DNA from 3 places in the Tumebacillus lipolyticus genome. Region 1 is predicted to be linked to each of the others. Evidence: riboswitches for the same ligand, from Rfam matches in the RefSeq annotation. Region 1 holds a riboswitch; each other region holds the start of a gene.
The links. A riboswitch is a leader RNA that binds a small molecule or an ion and turns the genes downstream of it on or off. The one in region 1 is predicted to bind S-adenosylmethionine.
Positions count from the first base shown of each region.

Region 1 (6,524 bases):
GCTCGTCTCCCGCTGTTACAACGGCATCGTTCAAGATGTGTACGGCTACGAAGGCGGTGGCAAACAGCTCCGCGATCTCGGCGTGCTTTTCTCGAACGGTCTGAACGGCCAGAAAGCTCGGATCAAGCTGATGACCGCGCTCGCCGAAACGGGCGATGTTCCCCATTTGAAAAAATATTTTGACCAAGACTAATCTTCATTTCGCGACAAAAAACGTCTGCCAAGCATGTTGGCAGACGTTTTTCATTTTGCTTAGACCCAACCGCGCAGTTGGCATGCTTCTGCCATGCGACGGCAACCGACCATAAACGCTGCCAATCGCATATCGATCTTGCGCAGCTTGGCCGTTTCGTATACGGAGTTGAAAGAGCGGGACATGATCGTCTTCAGACGAGCATCGACCTCTTCTCCCGACCAGTAGTACCCTTGATTGTTTTGCACCCATTCGAAGTAGGAAACGATAACACCGCCTGCGTTTGCTACCACGTCTGGCACGAGCAGCACGCCGCGATCGGACAGGATCTTGGTCGCTTCGATCGTCGTAGGACCGTTGGCCGCCTCGACGACGATGCTCGCCTTGATGTTGTGCGCATTGCGCGCTGTGATCTGGTTCTCGATTGCAGCCGGAACCAAAATGTCGCAATCGAGTTCGAGCAGCTGTTGGTTGGTGATCGTGTTTTGGTAGAGTTTGGTCACCGTACCAAAAGAATCGCGACGATCCAACAGGTATTCGATGTCGAGACCATTTTCATCGTGCAAGCCGCCGTAAGCATCGGAGATCCCGACCACTTTCGCACCTGCATCATGCATAAATTTTGCTAAATATCCGCCCGCGTTGCCGAAGCCTTGAACGACAACCCGTGCGCCTTTAAGTTGAATCCCCTTCACTTTGGCCGCTTCTTCAATCGCGATAGCTACGCCCCGCGCAGTTGCAGAATCACGTCCATAAGAACCGCCTAGCACCAACGGTTTTCCGGTGATGAAGCCCGGCGCGTCAAACTCGCGGATGCGGGAGTATTCGTCCATCATCCATGCCATCGACTGCGAGTTGGTAAACACGTCTGGAGCCGGAATGTCTTTTGTCGGGCCAACGATCTGCGAGATTGCGCGCACATAGCCGCGGCAGAGACGCTCCAATTCGCGGAAAGACATCTCGCGCGGATCGCAGATGATGCCGCCTTTCCCACCGCCATACGGCAGGTTGGCGATCCCGCACTTCAAGCTCATCCAAATTGCCAATGCCTTCACTTCATCTTCGGTTACCTCCGGGTGGAAGCGAATGCCACCCTTCGTCGGTCCGACCGCGTCATTATGCTGTGCGCGGTAACCGGTGAACACTTTGACACTGCCATCATCCATGCGCACCGGAATCCGAACGGTGAGCACGCGAAGTGGCTCCTTGAGCAACTCATACATGTCTTGCGCATAGCCCAGTTTATTCAGGGCTTCTTGAATGACAAGTTGAGTGCTGGTCAACACGTTCAAATTTTCAGCAGGCTCGTTTGCATTAGCATTTGACGGCAAATTCTGGGTATCCAATCGACTCGACCACCTTTGAACTTTTACAGGTATTCGTGAACCTTCAATCAATATACACCTTACCTCTGTTCATGGAAAGGTGAGCTAACACCTTTCCTGTTCGAATCTACCGCGTACTCGGTCAAGAAGAGTGTTTTGGTTCGTTTTTTAGCAAAAACAGTTCGTTTCCGCCTACGATCTCCGTTTTTCAATCGGCGAACCGCTTTCCGGTTCCACCTTTTCCCCTTCATCCGGAAAATCGTCAGGATTGTCAACAACGACCATCGTCTCTTCATAGCCGCGCGCCTCTGGCAAAATCGGTTCTGGAGCATCGTCAGGATTGTCAAACGCGATTCCATCCTGTCTGTCATCTTTGCGCGAGATCGCATGAAAGGGCTTCATCCGTTCTCCCCCTTTGGCTGGATTCGCAGATTAGTTTGCCCAGAACTTACACCGCGGATGCTCTCGATGTGCAAAGGCATCCTAACCTACGCTTCGCAGATGTCAGGATGCCTCATCGATAGTTTACTTCAATTCAACTGAAATTTCCACAGAATGATCAAATCATTTTGACAATATGGACAAATGGCGCTTTTTTTGATCGTTTAACCGTTTTGTAACGCCTGTTCCAGATCGGCGATGATGTCTTCCGGATCTTCCAAGCCGACCGATAGGCGCAGCAGACCGTCTGAGATTCCTCGCTTGTGGCGCTCCTCTTTCGGCATCCCCGAGTGTGACATCGTTGCCGGATAGGACAGGATGCTCTCCACCCCGCCGAGCGAGACTGCCACGAGCGGAAGTTTTACCGCCCGCATCAGCCTTTTGGCCCGCTCTTCAGTTCCCAGATCGAACGACAGCACCGCACCCGAGCGGCTCGACTGCTCCAGATGCACACCATGCCCTTTGTGCGCGGCAAGCCCGGGATAGTACACTTTCGCCACCTCTTCTCGGTTCGCCAGCCAGCGCGCCACAAGCTCAGCGCCATCGCAAGAAGCGTCCATGCGCACTTTTAATGTTTTGATCCCCCGCTGCAGCAAGAAGCAATCCTGCGGGCCAAGCACAGCGCCAAACGAGTTTTGCAACTGCTTCAGTCGGTGTCCCAGCGCTTGATCTTTCGTGACCGCAAGCCCTGCAACGACGTCCGAATGTCCGCCGAGGAACTTGGTTGCGCTGTGCACCACCACGTCGATGCCATGATCGAGCGGACGCTGTAGATACGGGGTCTGGAACGTGTTGTCCACGATCGTCAGCAGCCCGTGCTCCTTGGCCAGCTTCGCCGCTCCGGCCAGATCGGTGATCTGCAGCAGTGGGTTGGAAGGCGTTTCTAAGAGCAATCCTTTCGTGTTCGGTCGGATCGCTGCCCGAATGTTCTCCAGGTCGGTCACATCGACAAAGGTGGTCTCGATCCCCAGCCGGTTGAGCACGGTCGTCAAGATCCGAAACGTCCCACCGTAGATGTCGTCGGTCGCGATCAGATGATCGCCTGCCGAAAAGAGCAGCAGCGCGGTGGAGATCGCCGCCATGCCAGAGGCGAATGCAAAGCCTCGCGTTCCCCCTTCGAGCGTTGCGATCGTCCGCTCCAGCGCCTCGCGCGTCGGATTGCCTGAGCGGGCGTACTCATACGGTTGCGCCTGGTCGACATCCTCTTGATGAAAGGTCGATGCTTGGTAGATCGGCACAGCTGATGCGCCTGTCGTTCGATCGATCTCATTGCCCGTATGCAACAGACGGGTCGCAAATGACAGCTCTTGGTTCTCCTTCAATTAGACCAACTCCCCTTCCTGTTCTGCGATCTCGCGCTCCGAAGCTTCAAACGCTCGTGCGAGGTCCTCGATCAGATCGCGATCGTGCTCGATGCCGACCGACAGTCGCAAGAGCGAATCGGTCACACCTAAGCTGTTGCGAATCTCCTCTGGCACATCGAAATGCGTCTGCCTGGCCGGGTAGGTGATCAGCGACTCCACGCCGCCCAAAGACTCGGCGAAAGCGATCAGATCAAGATGTCGCAACAGCGGTTCGACCAGCCGTTCGGATACCAGTTCGAACGACAGCATCCCGCCGTATCCTTCCGCTTGGGAGATGTGCACCTCCCGCCCCTGATGAGCGGCAAGGCCCGGGTAGTAGACTTTTTTCACCAGAGGATGCCCATCGAGCCACTCGGCCAGAACTTGCGCGTTTTGCTGATGTCGCTCCATGCGCAGCGCGAGCGTCTTCATCCCTCTCATCAGCAGCCACGCGTCCTGCGGACCGAGCGTTGCACCGATCGAGTTTTGCAAAAAGTAGATTCGCTCCGCCAACTCCTCTTCGCGCGCGACCGCAACACCTGCCAGCACATCGTTGTGCCCGCCCAAATATTTGGTCGCACTGTGCACCACCACATCGGCGCCCAGCGTGAGCGGGCGCTGCAGATAGGGCGTCATAAACGTGTTGTCCACGATCGTGATCAACCCGTACCCTTTTGCCCATCCGATCACCTCGCGCAGATCGGTGATCCGCATCGTCGGATTGGTCGGGGTCTCGATGAAGATCGCTCGCGTATTTTCCTGCCGTGCGGCTGCCACCTCGGTCAGATCTTCTGTGTTGACAAACGTCGTCGTGATGCCTTGACGCGGTAAGATCTGTTCCAGCAGTCGATAGGTCCCCCCGTACAGATCATGGGAGACGAGCAGATGGTCGCCCTGACCGAACAGCCCGAGCACGCCTGCGATCGCCGCCATCCCCGAGCCGTAGGCAAACCCTCTCACCCCGCACTCCAGGGTGGCGATCGCATCTTCGAGCGTCTGACGGGTCGGGTTTTTCGTACGCGTATAATCAAATCCGGTGCTCTCGCCAAGCCGCGGGTGACGATAGGTCGTCGAATGATAGATCGGTGTCGAGATCGCCCCGGTCACATCTTGCTTATTGTTGCCGATTTGCGCTAAACAGGTATCCAAATGCATGCGAATTCCTCCTGAATGTAAAAAGACCTCTCCCGAGTCGAGAAAGGTCTTTGGAATCCACAAAGAGCGCTTTCTCTCATCTGCCAGATCGCTCTCGCAATCTGTTGGAATTGGCACCGTGCACAAAAATCGTGTCGGTTGCCGTGGCATCATCGGGCCAGTCCCTCCGCCTACTCTTGATAAGAGAATCTTTTCTTTTTAGTTTGAATGATCTAAACATACCGCCTGCATCTGCTGTTGTCAAGCATAATATTGTCACTCATAGCTGGTCAAGACGGTAGCAAACTAATGCTGATTCGATCTGACTCTCAAGGAGTGACACCATGACTGCGACCCAATCGAAACATGCGATCCGCTTCTGGCCGCTCTTCGCGCTGGCAACCGTGCCGTTGATCATGGTGCTAGGCAACTCGATGCTCATCCCCATCCTGCCACAGATGCAGCAGGAGATCGGGATTTCCAAATTTCAAGCTTCGCTCGTCGTCACCCTGTTCTCCGTTCCCGCAGGCGTGATCATCCCTCTCGCCGGCTTTCTGTCCGATCATTTCTCCCGCAAAATCGTCATCGTCCCCTCGTTGCTCCTTTACGGAGCGGGCGGCATCATCGCCGGCCTCGCAGCTTGGCTGATCGACAAACCGTACGCGGTGATCATGGTCGGGCGCGTGCTGCAGGGGATCGGAGCGGCAGGAACGGCGCCGATCGCGATGGCGCTCGCCGGCGACATTTGGAGCGGCGCTGCTCGTTCGAAGTCGCTCGGCCTGATCGAAGCGGCCAACGGGTTCGGCAAGGTGGTCTCCCCAATCCTCGGCTCTCTGCTCGCTTTGCTCGTCTGGTATGCGGCGTTTTTCGCCTTTCCGCTGATCTGTCTCCTCTCGGCAGCTCTTGTCTACTTTTTGGTCAAAGAGCCGAAGAAACAAGGTCGATCACAATCGTTTCGCGCCTATGTAGGCTCGTTAAAAAAGATCTTTCAAAAACAGGCCAAGTGGTTGCTCACCGCCTATTTTGCCGGTGCGCTCGCCCTGTTCATCCTGTTTGGTGTGCTCTTTTATATCGCCCAGCTCCTCGAAGAAACCTACAAGGTTGCCGATCTGCTGCGCGGTGCGATCCTCGCGATCCCACTCTTGGCGATGTGCACCGTCTCCTACGTGACCGGAACGAAGATCAAGAAGAACATTCAGCTGATGAGGATCTTGATCCTGGTCGGGTTGACGTTGATCGGAGCACCGCTCGCTGTGGCCGCCTTTTTTAAAAATCCATACGTGTCGCTCGGGCTGCTGGTGATCACAGGCGTGGGCACCGGTCTTGTGCTCCCCTGCTTAAACACGCTGATCACCTCCGCTGTCCAACAGGCGGAGCGCGGTGCGGTCACCTCTTTGTATGGCAGTGTGCGCTTTTTAGGAGTTGCAGCTGGCCCACCGATCTTCGGAGCGCTGATGGATACGCCAAAGCTGATGTTTCTGATCATGGCAGGGCTCGCAGCCCTTGCGGTCGTGCTGGCCTTCTTTCTGCTCAAGCTCGAACAGGGGGGCGGCGGTTCCGATCCGCGGCGCTATGAAAAGATCGAACAGGAGCGAAAGCTTTTGACGCGGATGAAAGCGCGGGCGTAATCAAAAGTGTTGCATCCAGACAGAGATCCTCGGCGATCCCTACCGCTCAAACACAGACAGAAACCCTTCAGAGCAATGTCTGAAGGGTTTCTACACGCTAGGCGATCGGTGTACCATTTTGAATCGGTTCATCTGGCCGCAAGAGCACCACATCCCCCTCTTCTGGCACACCGCCGATCACCAAAACTTCAGATTTGAAACCGGCAATGCGCCGAGCGGGAAAATTGACGACTGCGATCACCTGTCTGCCGATCAGCTGCTCCGGTTCGTATCGCTTGGTAATTTGCGCCGAAGAGCATTTGATCCCGATCTCACCAAAATCGATCTCCAGCTTGATCGCAGGTTTTCGCGCTTCTGGAAATGGTTCTGCTTTTATCACCGTGCCTACACGGATATCCAACTTTAAAAAATCTTCGATCGTCGCCATCTGTTTCCCCCCGTTTTGATTTCTCTAACTATA
Region 1 is NZ_JBHUIO010000002.1:497,180-503,703, forward strand. It holds gene ACFSOY_RS01690 (asparaginase) at 1-193, shown strand, start outside; gene ACFSOY_RS01695 (Glu/Leu/Phe/Val family dehydrogenase) at 253-1,524, opposite strand; gene ACFSOY_RS01700 (hypothetical protein) at 1,711-1,920, opposite strand; gene ACFSOY_RS01705 (trans-sulfuration enzyme family protein) at 2,124-3,263, opposite strand; gene ACFSOY_RS01710 (trans-sulfuration enzyme family protein) at 3,282-4,457, opposite strand; SAM riboswitch class I at 4,531-4,643, opposite strand; gene ACFSOY_RS01715 (MFS transporter) at 4,781-6,064, shown strand; gene csaA (chaperone CsaA) at 6,162-6,491, opposite strand.

Region 2 (6,524 bases), on a different contig from region 1:
AAGTTCTGATTAATAATGAAATCTTGCAAATGACTAAAAAGCTGGTATAATAACTGCCAATTCTTGTTCTGTGAAAAGGTATGCTTCTGTATCACGATCGATTGGAGCTTTCAGCTGTCCAATCGAGAGGAGGGATTTCAACTGTGGAGCGCATCGCTGGCAGAGAGTATGTGCGAGTCAAAATTGAAGGGTTACCGACTGACAGATCTTCTCTTTCTCCAGAGTTTCGTCGCCTGATTGAGGAAGAGGAAAAGCGGATGGTCCCCGCCTATCTAACACAGGAGGAGATCGACGATAAGCTCGCCGCTCAGCAGGAGGCCGAAGCGCTGCTCACGCTGCAGTTGAGAGCGCGAGAATCGATCGCTCTCGTCGAGTGCCCACCAGAAAACCACGAGAAAAAATAGACTTCCTCCACATGACAAAACCGGGCTGCGCTCAGCCCGGTTTTCTTGATGTCTCCTCATCTACTTGATCTAAAAAAATTCGCTTTTCAAATCCGCCACGCGCTTCCGACTTCTGCTTGCGCACCGCTTCCAACGCTTCGGCAGAAGCGCCATGAATCTTTGCCAGCGCATAGATGACCTCGATCAGATCGGCAAGCTCTTCCACGCTGTCTTTGTCCGTCTCGGCGTCGAGATACTCTTGCAGTTCCTCTTGGAGCTTGCTGCGGAGTTCACGCTGGTACGCCGCTTCATCAAGGATCGAGTATGTATAGGCATGTCCGTTTTTCTCGATGATCTCCAGAATGCGATCGCGGACAAGTTTTTTGTAAGTCGGCATGTTGTGCGCTCCTTTCGCCTGCTGTTGCGTCACTAGGTTCAGTATATCAAAAAGCCTGTTTCGACGGTCAGGCGCAGATTCTACAGCAGTTCGCTTCCTCGATCGAGCCTGCTCGAAGTCGAGAACAACAAGAAAACCATCCGCCGCAGCAGATGGTTTTCGCTCCAATGATCAAAACGCGCTCGCCAGCTGTCCGTTCTGGGTGATCTCGCGCACATATTTGGTCAGTTCGACCGTCATCTCATAGTAGTTGAACGGGGTGATCAGGTAGATGCCGTTAAAATGTTTGACCGTCTCTTCCAACAGCTCCTTGCACATCTCGACACCTTCCGCCCGCGCAGCCGCACCTTCAAATCGCTTGATCCGCTCGCGTGACCTCTGCGAGATCTTGATCCCTGGCACCTCGTTGTGCAAAAACTCCGCATTGCGCGAAGAGGTGAGCGGCATCACCCCGATAAACAGCGGCACTTTGAGGTGCTTCGTCGCCTCTTTGATCGCAAGCATCGTCTCCACATCGTACACCGGCTGCGTCATGATGTAATCAGCACCCGCCTCCACTTTGCGCTCCAAGCGGGCAACCGCCGCATCGAGATGGCGCACGTGCGGGTTGAACGCCGCCCCGCAGATAAAGCGGGCTTGACTTTTCATCGGTCGCCCGGAGAAGGCGACGCCCTGGTTCAACTGCTTGACCATGCGGATCAGATCGAAGGAGGACAGATCGAAGACGGTGCTCGCCCCCGGCAGATCGCCGACTCGCGCCGGGTCTCCTGTGATCACCAGGATCTGGTTCATCCCGAGCGCATGCAGGCCCATCAAGTGCGACTGCTGACCGATCAGGTTGCGGTCGCGACAGGCGACGTGCACGATCGGCTCGATGCCGAGCTCCCGCTTGATGATCGAACCGAGCGCCATGTTGCTCATCCGCGTGTTGGCCAGCGAATTGTCGGCGATTGTGATCGCGTCCGCACCCGCTTTGTACAGGGCGAGCGACCCCTCGACATAATGATCCACTTCGAGCTCGCGCGGGGAGTCGAACTCGACGATCACCGTGTGGCGCTTCGCCACCAGATCGACGACCGAGTGCTGCTCTCCCTGTTGGAAGCGCACCACTTCTCGCTCGAACACTTCCACCTGCGGCCCGCTCTCCGGATTGGTTCTCGGCAGCCGCTTCAATCCGCCCACGGCGCCTGAGATCGCTTGAATGTGCTCAGGAGTGGTGCCACAACACCCGCCGATCAACGACACGCCCTGCTCCCAGAGGCGGACGGCGCTCTCGCCAAAATATTGATAGTTCGGCTTGTAGCTGAACTCTCCGTCGACGATCGCCGGGCGCCCCGCGTTCGGGAAGGCGGAGATGCCGACATCTGCCGGCACGATCGCCCGTTCGAGCGCGCGCAAGATCTCGGCAGGGCCGAATCGGCAGTTCAAGCCGACCAGATCGGCACCCGCCTCCTTCAGTTTGTGAAACGCGTCGCTCAGCAGGTACCCATCTCGCGTGCGCTCCACGTCGAGCAGCGAGCATTGAGCGATGATCGGCACCCTGGACGCTCTGACGAGCGGCCCGACCACATCGAGCGCTAACAACAGCTCTTCCAGGTCGAAAAATGTCTCCAAGATCAGCCCGTCGACCCCTTCGTGCAACAGAGCGACCGCCTGCTCCTCGAAGATGTCGCGAAACTCCTCGACCTGCGTCGTCATCACCTTGGCAGCTGTGATCGAACCGATGCTGCCGAGCACGAATGCGTCCGCCTCTGACGCCTCGACCGCCTCGCGGGCAATCCGCACAGCGGCGCGGTTGATCCGCGTGGTCTTGCTCTCCAAACCGTAGCGAGAGAGCCCCTCGCGGTTTGCCGCATACGAGTTGGTCTCGATCACCTGCGCGCCCGCCCGCAGATAGGAGATGTGTGCTTCGCGCACCCACTCCGGATTTTTGAGACAGAGCTCCTCCGTTGAAGAGCCGACCGCGTTCCCCTGCTGGTACAGCCAGGTCGCCATCGCACCATCCCCGATCAATACATCAGTGCCCAACCGCTGTCGAAAAACGTCCACCCGATTCACTTGTAGTCCCACCTTTCCACTCATTCATGTTCATAGTAACGTGATAACGAGATAAAGACTGGCAGCAAATAGAAAACGCCTCTCCTTTGGCAAAAGAAGAGGCGTTGAATGCGCATATGGGACCTGCGAACCTCTCTTATCTGCCAAGCCGCGACGTTGCGGTCTTGCTGGAATTGGCACCTAATCGCTGAAAAAGCTACCGGTTGCCGAGGCTTCAAAGGGCCAGTCCCTCCACCTCTCTGGATAAGAGCTTACATGCTATTGAATTGTTGATAGGATATCACCAGACTCGCGCGCTGTCAACCGTTTGGAATCTGCAGATAGCGCTGGTACTCGGCGAGCAGATCGCGAAATTGGCTGCGCGGCGCGAGCACGGGGCGCAGTTCCCGCGCTCGCTTCAGCGCAGAGTGCCACGGCAGCCGATCGATGCGCATCAGGAGCGCCGTCAGAAAAAAGCCGAGCCGGTTTCTCCCCGCCACATCATGCACATAGAGCACCCTGCCCTCGTTTAGATCGTGGATCGCCGCATCCACCATCTGCACCAACTGCTGTAGCTGCGGTCTGCTCGTGTCGCTCAACCGAAACCAATGCTCGTGCAGCGGCCACCGATAATCGGCAGGCACTCGATCCGGCTCTGTCCGCAGATTGACGATCGAGCTTACGCCGAGCTTCTGGAGAGCTTTCCAGCCGGCCGCATCGATCTGCTTGCCTGCGTACAGTCGGCCTGGAATGATCTCGTCGTACTCCATCGCCTAGTTGTAGTTCAGCCAGATGCTCTTGATCTGCGTGTAGTTTTCCAGCGCGTATTCGCCCATCTCCCGCCCGATGCCCGATTGCTTGTAGCCGCCGAACGGAGAGGCCGCGTCGAACATGTTGTAGCAGTTGATCCACACCGATCCTGCTCTCAGCTTGTGCGCCACCTGGAAGGCGGTTGCCATGCTCTCCGTCCACACGCCTGCCGCCAGACCGTAGGCGGTCAGGTTGGCGCGCTTGATCACGTCCTCGATATCATCGAACGGCATGGCTGCCACCACCGGGCCGAAGATCTCCTCCTGCGCGATCGTCATCTCATCTTGCACATCGTAGAAGACGGTCGGACGCACAAAATAGCCGTCTGCCAACTCCCCATCTGCCCGCGACCCGCCGATCGCAACTTTTGCTCCCTGCTCCAGACCTTTTTCGATATATCCGGTGACGCGGTTCATCTGCTCTTCGGTCACCAACGGCCCCATCGTCGTCTTCGGATCGAGGCCGATGCCCTGGCGCACCTTTTTCCCCGCATAGGCGACCATGTCGGATAGCGCGTTGTCATAGACGCTCTTGTGGATATACAGGCGAGAACCTGCCGAGCAGACTTGACCCTGGTTGAAGAAGATCGCCTGCATCGCACCTGGCACCGCGCGGGAGAAATCGGCGTCAGGGAAGACGATGTTCGGGCTCTTGCCGCCAAGTTCGAGCGAAACGCGCTTCAGATTGTCTGCCGCATAATTCATGATCAGCTTGCCAACTTCTGTCGAGCCGGTAAACGCTACCTTGTCAACATCCGGATGGGTTGCCAGCGCCTTGCCTGCCGTCTCGCCAAAGCCGGACACGATGTTGACGACGCCCGGCGGAAAGCCCGCCTCTTGAATCAACTTGGCCAGATAAAGAGCGGAGAGCGGCGTTTGCTCTGCCGGCTTTAAGACGACCGTACACCCGGTCGCAAGCGCTGCCCCCAGCTTCCAAGCTGCCATCAGCAGCGGGAAGTTCCACGGGATGATCTGTCCGACGACGCCGATCGGCTCGCGGCGCACATAGTTGTGCATGTTCGGCACGTTGACCGCGACGACGTCGCCGGTGATCTTGGTCGCCCAGCCCGCATAGTAGCGGAAGTGCTCGACGGTCAGCGGCACATCCACATGCTTCGCCTCTCGAATCGGCTTGCCGTTATCGAGCGTTTCGATCTCCGCAAACACGTCTGCGTCGCGCTCGATCAGATCGGCGAGCGTATAGATCAAGCGCGCTCGCTCCTGTGGCTGCATGCGCGACCACGGGCCCGCTTCGAACGCATCGCGAGCTGCGGCGACCGCTCGGTTGATATCCTCTTGCTCCCCTTCTGATACGTACGCAAGAATCTCTCCGTTTGCCGGGTTGTAGGTCGGAAAGGTTTTGCCGCTTGCCGACTCGACAAACTGCCCCCCGATAAACAGCTTTTTGATCGTTTTCGATTTGACAAAATCTGTGGTGCGCGGGTTGAGCTTGAAAGCGGTCGTTTCCATCAAAACGCCTCCTCGCAAGGATTGGGAAGAGAATGTCCCCTTCCCACCCTATGTGCAAGGCGTGTGCTCTATGCCTCGTCGATCTCGATCTCCAGCAAATAGGTGTCGTAAAAAACGCCGTCGATCAGAAACTCGCGGCTGATCCGACCGACTTCGGTGAATCCGAGCTTTTTGTAGACGTGGATGGCGCTTTGGTTGTCGGTGCGAACGCGCAGGTTGATCTTGCGAACGACGCCCGTCCCCTTCGCCCAGCCGAGCAGAGCCTGGAGCATCGCCGTCGCAACGCCTTGCCCCCAGAAGCTCTCGCGGACGGAGATGCCAAACTCCCCGCTGTGGCGCGTGCGCCGTTTGGTGCCGCCTTGGAAATTGAGCATCGCTGCGACCTCACCGTCGATCAACCCGATCAGAAAGACCATGTTGTCCGCCGCAAAGTGTTGCTCGATGATCTCGACTTCCTGCTCCGGCGTCACCTTGAACTCCTCTGCGCCAAACGTCAAATTATCGCTTTCCCCCGCCACTCGCTTGACATACTCGATCACCGCTGCCGCATCTGCCGCTCGCGCATCGCGGATCGTCAGCTGTCGTCCATCTTTGAGCACTGCCGTTTTCATAACTTCCATCTGCTCTCGCTCCCTGATGTTTTCTGAACAGTATAACGAAAAGCGGCCCTCTCTGCCAAGCAGAAAGGACCGCTTTTGATCATGATGTCGATCTCAACAATCGATCTTATGATCTCAACTTTCGATCTTATTCGAAACGCTCTTTGATCACGAGATCACCCAGCGGCAGACGAGTGGACGCATGGCCCTCATCGGTGCCTTTGCCCAGCGTGATCATCATCGTCGGGTAGAAGCGGGACGGGATGTTCAGCTCTTGCACCAGTTGGTCGCGGTCGAAGCCTGCCATCGGGCAGGTGTGATAGCCGAGCGATGTGGCTGCAAGCATCAATTGCATCGCTGCGAAAGATGCGTTGATCAGCGCCGAATCATGGCCGAACTGCGGCGGGTTGTTCGCGTAGGCCGGCTTGATCTGGCCGAGGATCATGTCGGCGATCTCGCGAGGGATCGTGCCCGCTTCCACCGCTTGGTTGTAGATCTGGTCTGCCGATTTGTCAGCCTCTTGGTCAGCAAGGATGACGATCACCGCCGGAGCGTCCACCACCTGCTGTTGGTTATAAGCGATCGGCAGCAGGCGCTGTTTGTTCTCTTGCCCGGTCACGACCAGAAAGCGCCAATGCTGGAGGTTCCAAGCGGAAGGAGCGGTCGCTGCCAGCTCAAGAATTTGCGTCAGATCTTCTTGCGGCATGGTCGGTTCATATTTGCGAACAGAATGGCGAGCGCGCATTGCCTCCTGCGCAGTCATTTGTCCTTGCGTCATTCGAAAGCACCTCTTTGTTCAATTATTTTCTCACTGCTCAGTATTTCCATT
Region 2 is NZ_JBHUIO010000005.1:357,908-364,431, forward strand. It holds gene ACFSOY_RS06980 (hypothetical protein) at 144-404, shown strand; gene ACFSOY_RS06985 (phosphoribosyl-ATP pyrophosphohydrolase) at 436-780, opposite strand; gene ACFSOY_RS06990 (bifunctional homocysteine S-methyltransferase/methylenetetrahydrofolate reductase) at 952-2,850, opposite strand; SAM riboswitch class I at 2,972-3,088, opposite strand; gene ACFSOY_RS06995 (protein-tyrosine phosphatase family protein) at 3,138-3,587, opposite strand; gene ACFSOY_RS07000 (aldehyde dehydrogenase family protein) at 3,591-5,096, opposite strand; gene ACFSOY_RS07005 (GNAT family N-acetyltransferase) at 5,165-5,716, opposite strand; gene ACFSOY_RS07010 (nitroreductase family protein) at 5,844-6,473, opposite strand; gene ACFSOY_RS07015 (hypothetical protein) at 6,470-6,524, opposite strand, start outside.
Region 2: it holds a riboswitch for S-adenosylmethionine, as region 1 does, so the genes downstream of both, ACFSOY_RS06990 (bifunctional homocysteine S-methyltransferase/methylenetetrahydrofolate reductase) here and ACFSOY_RS01710 (trans-sulfuration enzyme family protein) in region 1, are expected to answer to the same signal.

Region 3 (6,524 bases), on a different contig from region 1:
GCGCTCCGTCTTTCAGGTGGACGGCATGGACTGCGGCGAGTGCGCGCGCACCGTACAGCGGGTGATGGGCAAGCTGGATGGGGTGCGCGAAGTGCAAGTCAGCTTCAGCACGACCAAGATGGTAGTTGTTCACAACGCATCGCTCGAATCGATTCAAAAGACGGTAAGAGATGTGGGGTATCGGGCGACCGTCCTGCAGACTACGCTTGAGCAGCCTGACGTTCCGGTGCAGGGCGAGGGCACGAGCGCCAAGCCCGCTTTTTGGGAAACATACAAGCGAACTGTGCTGACCGCCATCTCCGGCCTGTTTCTAGGAGCAGGTCTGATCGTCGAATTTGGCGGCTGGAATGAGACGACCTCGATCGTCCTCTACCTGATCGCCATCCTCTCCGGAGGCTTTTATGCGGCACGAGCTGGATTTTACGCGTTAAAATCCTTCACGCTCGACATGAATTTCCTGATGACCGTCGCCGCGATCGGTGCGGCTGCGATCGGCGAATGGTCGGAGGGAGCGACCGTCGTCTTCCTCTTCTCGGTCGGCAACTGGTTGCAAGCGAACACGATGGAGCGCACGCGCCGCTCGATCCGCTCGCTGATCGGCTTTGCCCCGAAAGAGGCGCTGGTGAGACGAGATGGGTCGGAGCGGGTGATCGCCGTCGATGATCTGCAGATCGGGGATCTGATCATCGTCCGCCCCGGTGAGCGCATTCCGATGGACGGGCGTGTGGAAGCGGGCGCTTCCACCGTCAACCAAGCGCCGGTCACCGGCGAGTCGATCCCTGTATTGAAGCAGCTAGGCGATGAAGTGTTTGCCGGAACGCTCAACGAGACGGGCGGGCTGGAAGTGATTGTGACCAAAAAAGTTGAAGATTCCACACTAAACCGCATGATATACTTGGTGGAAGAGGCGCAAGACCAAAAAGCGCCTTCGCAACAGTTTGTCGACCGCTTCGCCGCCTACTACACGCCGATCGTCGTGCTGCTTGCCGTGCTGATCGCGATCTTTCCGCCGATGTTCACCGGAGATCCTTATGGCGACTGGATCTACCGCGCGCTGGCGCTGCTCGTCATCGCCTGCCCATGCGCGCTCGTCATCTCCACGCCGGTCTCCATCGTCGCAGCCATCGGCAATGCGGCGAAGCGAGGCGTGCTGATCAAAGGCGGTTCGTTCCTTGAGAAGATGGGACAGATTCGGGCGATCGCGTTCGACAAGACCGGAACGCTGACCAAAGGCAAGCCGGTGGTCGTCTTTCTCGAACCGCTCGACAGCTTTGGCGACGAGCGGCTGCTGACGGTGGCCGCCTCGATCGAAGCGCGCTCCGAACATCCGCTAGCTCGTGCGATCACAAGCTACGGAGAACAAAAAGGCATCCGCGCGCTGCCGGTGCAAAACTTCCAAGCGCACGCTGGCAAAGGGGCGGAAGCTCGCATCGACAACATCCTCTATCGCATCGGCAAGCCCTCATGGTTTGAGTCGCTCGGCTACTCGGGGATCGACAGGCTGAAGACGATCCTGTCGGTTCAGCACGACCAGGGGCGCACCGTGATGCTGATCGGGGACGAGCAAAACGTCGTCGGGCTGATCGCAGTTGCGGACACGGTCCGCGAGGAGAGCGAAGCGACGATCAAAAGTTTACGCCGCGCTGGCATCGCACATGCGGTGATGCTGACGGGGGATCATGCCCGCATCGCCAAAGCGATCGCGCAAGAAGTGGGCATCAACGAATACCACGGAGATCAGCTTCCCGAGCAAAAATTGGAGCGCATCTCCGAACTGAAACAGCGTCATCGACTTGTCGCGATGGTCGGTGATGGCATCAACGACTCACCCGCGCTAGCAGCGTCAGACATCGGAATCGCGATGGGGGGAGCAGGGACGGATATTGCGCTGGAGACAGCAGACATCGTCTTGATGTCGGATGACATCGGGAAATTGCCGTTCACCGTTCGGCTCAGCCGCATTGCGCTGCGCATCATCAAACAAAACATCTGGTTTTCCTTGCTTGTCAAGCTCGCTTTCTTACTGCTGACCATCGCAGGTCTTTCCAACCTTTGGATGGCCGTGTTTGCAGATACAGGAGCGGCGCTGCTCGTCATCTTGAACGGCATGAGATTGATCAGAGTTCGATAAAGGATTCCCACAAAGCAGGAGGAAGCAGTGACGATGAAAAAGTTGACCAAGATCATGGTTGCCAGCCTGTTGACCCTCACGGTCGCGACAGGCTGTGGTACAACGGAGAAGACCGCGCAGAACGATGAGCATGCAGGGCATGATCATCCTGCGACGAACAACGGCGGAAGCGGCAGCACCGGACACCCTGCCGGTGCACAAGCAGAAGCGTACAAAACGCTGAAAGTTGGCGAGTCTGTCAAGCTGACGACGATCGGCGACCTGCAGGAGGCGACGGCAAACAAGACGAGCCTCCCCGCTTTCCTGATGAACAAAAACGCCAAAATGAAAGACTCGTATAAAGCGGCTGTCGAAAATGTGGACATCCTGCAATACATCCCCTGCTACTGCGGATGCGGCGAGCACGCAGGGCATATGAGCAACGCGGAGTGCTTCGTTCGCGATGTGCGCCCAGATGGCGTGGTGGTCTGGGACGACCACGGCACCCGTTGCGACACCTGCATGAACATCGCGCTGAAAGCGGCGGAGATGAAAGAAGAGGGCAAAACGGTCAAAGAGATTCGCACCTACATCGATGAAAAATACAAAAAAGGCTATGCGAAACCTACCCCCACGCCGATGCCTTCCTAATGGCGAAAAGAGGCTGTTGACCTGTTCAACAGCCTCTTTTTGCGCGCATATCTGAGCGAAGCGCACAGAACTGTCAGGTTGCTCGCTCATTTTTTGACTTGTCTTTCGATTTCAACTCGTCGTATAGTATGTAGCGAGCGATTTATTTTTTCAGAAAGGGGTATTCACCCATGAACATACAATCGGCCGACCGCCTGCGCGGACTGCCCACCCAATTTTTTTCGACGATGGTCGCAAAGGTTAACGCCTCCATCGCCCAAGGTCACGATGTGATCAACCTCGGTCAAGGCAATCCAGATCTGCCGACGCCTGCGCACATCGTGGAGTCGTTGCGACAGGAAGTGCTCGATCCGATCACCCATCGCTATCCGCCGTTCTCCGGCCTCTTTGAGCTGAAGCAGGCGATCGCCGACTGGTACAAGGCGGAGCATGATGTCGACCTCGATCCGGCGACCGAGGTGGCGATCCTCTTCGGCGGGAAGACAGGGCTCGTCGAGATCTCCCAATGCTTGCTCAATCGAGGAGATGTCTGCTTGGTGCCCGACCCGGGCTATCCAGACTACTGGTCGGGTGTGGCGCTCTCCGGCGCTGAGATGGTGATGATGCCGCTGCTGCGCGACAACTCGTTTCTGCCCGACTACAGCCAGATTCCGGCGGACAAGCTGGCCCAAGCGAAGTTGATGTTCCTCAACTATCCGAACAATCCGACCTCTGCTGTTGCGCCGCGCGCCTTTTACGAGGACACGGTGCGGTTTGCTGAGCAGAACAACATCGTGGTCGCCTCCGATTTCGCCTATGGCGCTATCGGGTTTGATGGAGAGAAGCCGGTGTCCTTCCTGCAAACGCCAGGCGCAAAAGAGGTGGGCGTCGAGTTTTACACCCTCTCCAAAACGTACAACATGGCGGGCTGGCGCGTGGGCTTTGCGCTGGGCAACCAAGAGGTGATCCGCCTGATCAACCTGATCCAAGATCATTACTACGTCTCGTTGCCAGCGTTCATCCAACGCGCGTCGGTCACCGCGCTCAGCTCTTCGCAGGAGTGCGTGCGCGAGCTGGCAGCGACGTACCAGCGCCGCCGCGACGTGTTTGTCGGCGGGTTGCGCGAGGCGGGGTGGGACGTCTTGACCCCGCGTGGCTCCTTCTTCACTTGGGTGCCCGTGCCCAAAGGGTTCAAATCGGTCGATTTTGCCAACACGCTGCTCGAACAGGCGCATGTGATGGTAGCACCTGGGGTCGGGTTTGGCCCGAGCGGCGAAGGATATGTGCGCGTCGGCCTGCTGACAGATGAGGCGCGATTGCAGGAAGCGGTCGATCGGATGTGCAGGATTTCCCTCTGATCAATTTTTCGCAAAAGTCATTGACACCGCCCGTCGTTAGCTGTAATATCGTCTACAGAACTTTTCACACATATATGACAACTCTTATCCAGAGCAGGCGGAGGGACTGGCCCTACGATGCCCGGCAACCGGTTTTCATCAGCGTATGATCACACGGTGCTAATTCCTACAGGAAGAATCCTGAAAGATAAGAGGCTGAAGATCAATTTCTGCGCCTCTTTCTTTACATGGAAAGAGGCTTTTTATATTGGAAAAACACCGATAGAGGAGGATGTGCCTCGTGAACGCACCTGAGTTCGTCCACGTCACCTATCTGGCTCACGGCAAGCCAGGCACAGATTGGCAGAAAAAAGCGCAAGGGATCGCGGTCGGCCTGACGGTCGGCTCGTGGACCGACCTTCCGGAAGCGCGCAAAGAGTCGATGCAAAAGCATCTCGGCCATGTCGTGGCGGCAGAGGAGATCGGGGGAGGGGCGGATGGTCAAAGCGCAGCGCTGCTGACCATCGCCTATCCGACGATCAACTTCACGCCAGATGTCCCGGCGCTGCTCACCTCCGTGTTCGGCAAGCTGTCGATGGACGGTCAGATCAGGCTCCTCGACCTGCAGCTGCCCGAACGGTTTCGCCAGCAGTTTCCCGGTCCGAAATATGGGATCGACGGAATTCGCCAACAGCTTGGCGTGCAGGATCGCCCGCTGTTGATGAGCATCTTCAAGTCGGTGATCGGCTATGACATCGATGCGCTGGCAGAAGCGTTCTACCAACAGGCGCTCGGCGGCGTCGACTTGGTGAAGGATGATGAGATCTTTTTTGACGAGACGTACGCTCCGTTTGAACAGCGGATCGAAGCGTGTCGGAAAGCGGTAGAGCGGGCGAGCGAACAGACCGGAAAGCACACGCTCTACGCGGCCAACCTGACCGGGCCGGTCACCGAGATTTTTGACAAGGCGAAGCGGGCGGTGGACGCAGGCGCCAGCGCGCTCCTGCTCAACGTGCTGACCTACGGGTATGACGTGCTGCATCGATTGGCTGCCGATCGGGCGATCACAGTCCCGATCATGGCGCATCCGGCGCTTGCAGGTGCGATGTACCCTTCCGCACAGTACGGGATTGCAGCTCCGGTGTTGCTCGGCAAGCTGATGCGGGCGGCAGGAGCAGATTTTGTGCTCTACCCTTCCGCCTACGGTTCGGTCGCGCTCGAACGAGCGGAGACGCTGAAGATCGCCTCCGCCTTGCGCGAAGAGCAGAGCGGCGTGCATCGGTCATTTCCCGTTCCGTCAGCTGGCATCCACCCGGGGTTGGTGCCGTTCTTGTACGAAGACCTCGGCAACGACCAGATCATCAACGCCGGCGGCGGCATTCACGGACATCCGCAAGGGGCGGCAGCAGGTGGACGCGCTTTTGGGGCGGCGATCGAAGCGGTGGTAGCCGGGCGAACGCTGACCGAGGCGGCAGAGACATCGGAGGAATTGCGCACCGCGCTTACACTGTGGGGCAACCCGAGCACTCGATAGATTCAGAGCGAAATTGAAAGCGAAGGAGTCAGACTATCATGAGCAAATCGATCGCGATCTTCTGTGATTTTGACGGCACGATCACCGAGCGGGACATGATCATCACGATCATGGAGCAGTTCGGCGCGCCCGGTTGGGAGGCGATAAAGGATCAAATTCTTGGACAAGAGGTTACGATCCAAAGCGGCGTCGGACAACTGTTCGCCGGCATCTCCTCCGACAAGCGGGAGGAGATCGCAAGCTACGCGGCAGAAGTTGCGGCGATTCGCCCAGGGTTTCCTGAATTCCTCACCTTTTGCCAAGAGCGGAACATCGACTTTTGGGTGACGAGCGGCGGCATCGACTTTTTCGTCCTGCCCCTGCTCGCTCCCTATCAGATCGAGAACCCGATCTACTGCAACGGAAGCAGTTTTGCGGGCGAGAACATCGAGATCCTCTGGCCGCACAGCTGTGATGAGCAGTGCGAAAACGGCTGTGGGATGTGCAAGCCGTCCGTGCTGCGCAAGTTTCCAGACGAGCGGACGTTCAAAGTGGTGATCGGCGACTCCATCACCGATCTGCAGGCGGCCAAGCAGGCAGACTTCGTGTTGGCCCGCGCGCTGCTCTTGCAGAAATGTCAGGAGCTCGACCTGCCGCATGCGGAGTTTGCAACTTTTTACGATTGCATCAGCGCCTTGCAAGACTTGATCGACAAACTGAAGGAGGAGGTTCTGTCATGAGCCAAACATTTTTTCAAGAAGATCGTTTCCGCATCGCGGAACAGTTGGTGAACGTGTCGAGAAACTTTGCGGAAAAAGGCTGGTTCCCAGCGACCAGCGGCAACCTGTCTGTCAAGCTGAATCAAGATCCTTTGATGTTTGGCGTGACCGCCAGCGGCCGTGACAAAGAGAGCCTGACCATCCACGACATCCTG
Region 3 is NZ_JBHUIO010000011.1:142,517-149,040, reverse strand. It holds gene ACFSOY_RS16975 (heavy metal translocating P-type ATPase) at 1-2,131, shown strand, start outside; gene ACFSOY_RS16970 (PCYCGC motif-containing (lipo)protein) at 2,165-2,761, shown strand; gene ACFSOY_RS16965 (pyridoxal phosphate-dependent aminotransferase) at 2,932-4,098, shown strand; SAM riboswitch class I at 4,180-4,292, shown strand; gene ACFSOY_RS16960 (2,3-diketo-5-methylthiopentyl-1-phosphate enolase) at 4,379-5,611, shown strand; gene ACFSOY_RS16955 (2-hydroxy-3-keto-5-methylthiopentenyl-1-phosphate phosphatase) at 5,650-6,330, shown strand; gene mtnB (methylthioribulose 1-phosphate dehydratase) at 6,327-6,524, shown strand, end outside.
Region 3: it holds a riboswitch for S-adenosylmethionine, as region 1 does, so the genes downstream of both, ACFSOY_RS16960 (2,3-diketo-5-methylthiopentyl-1-phosphate enolase) here and ACFSOY_RS01710 (trans-sulfuration enzyme family protein) in region 1, are expected to answer to the same signal.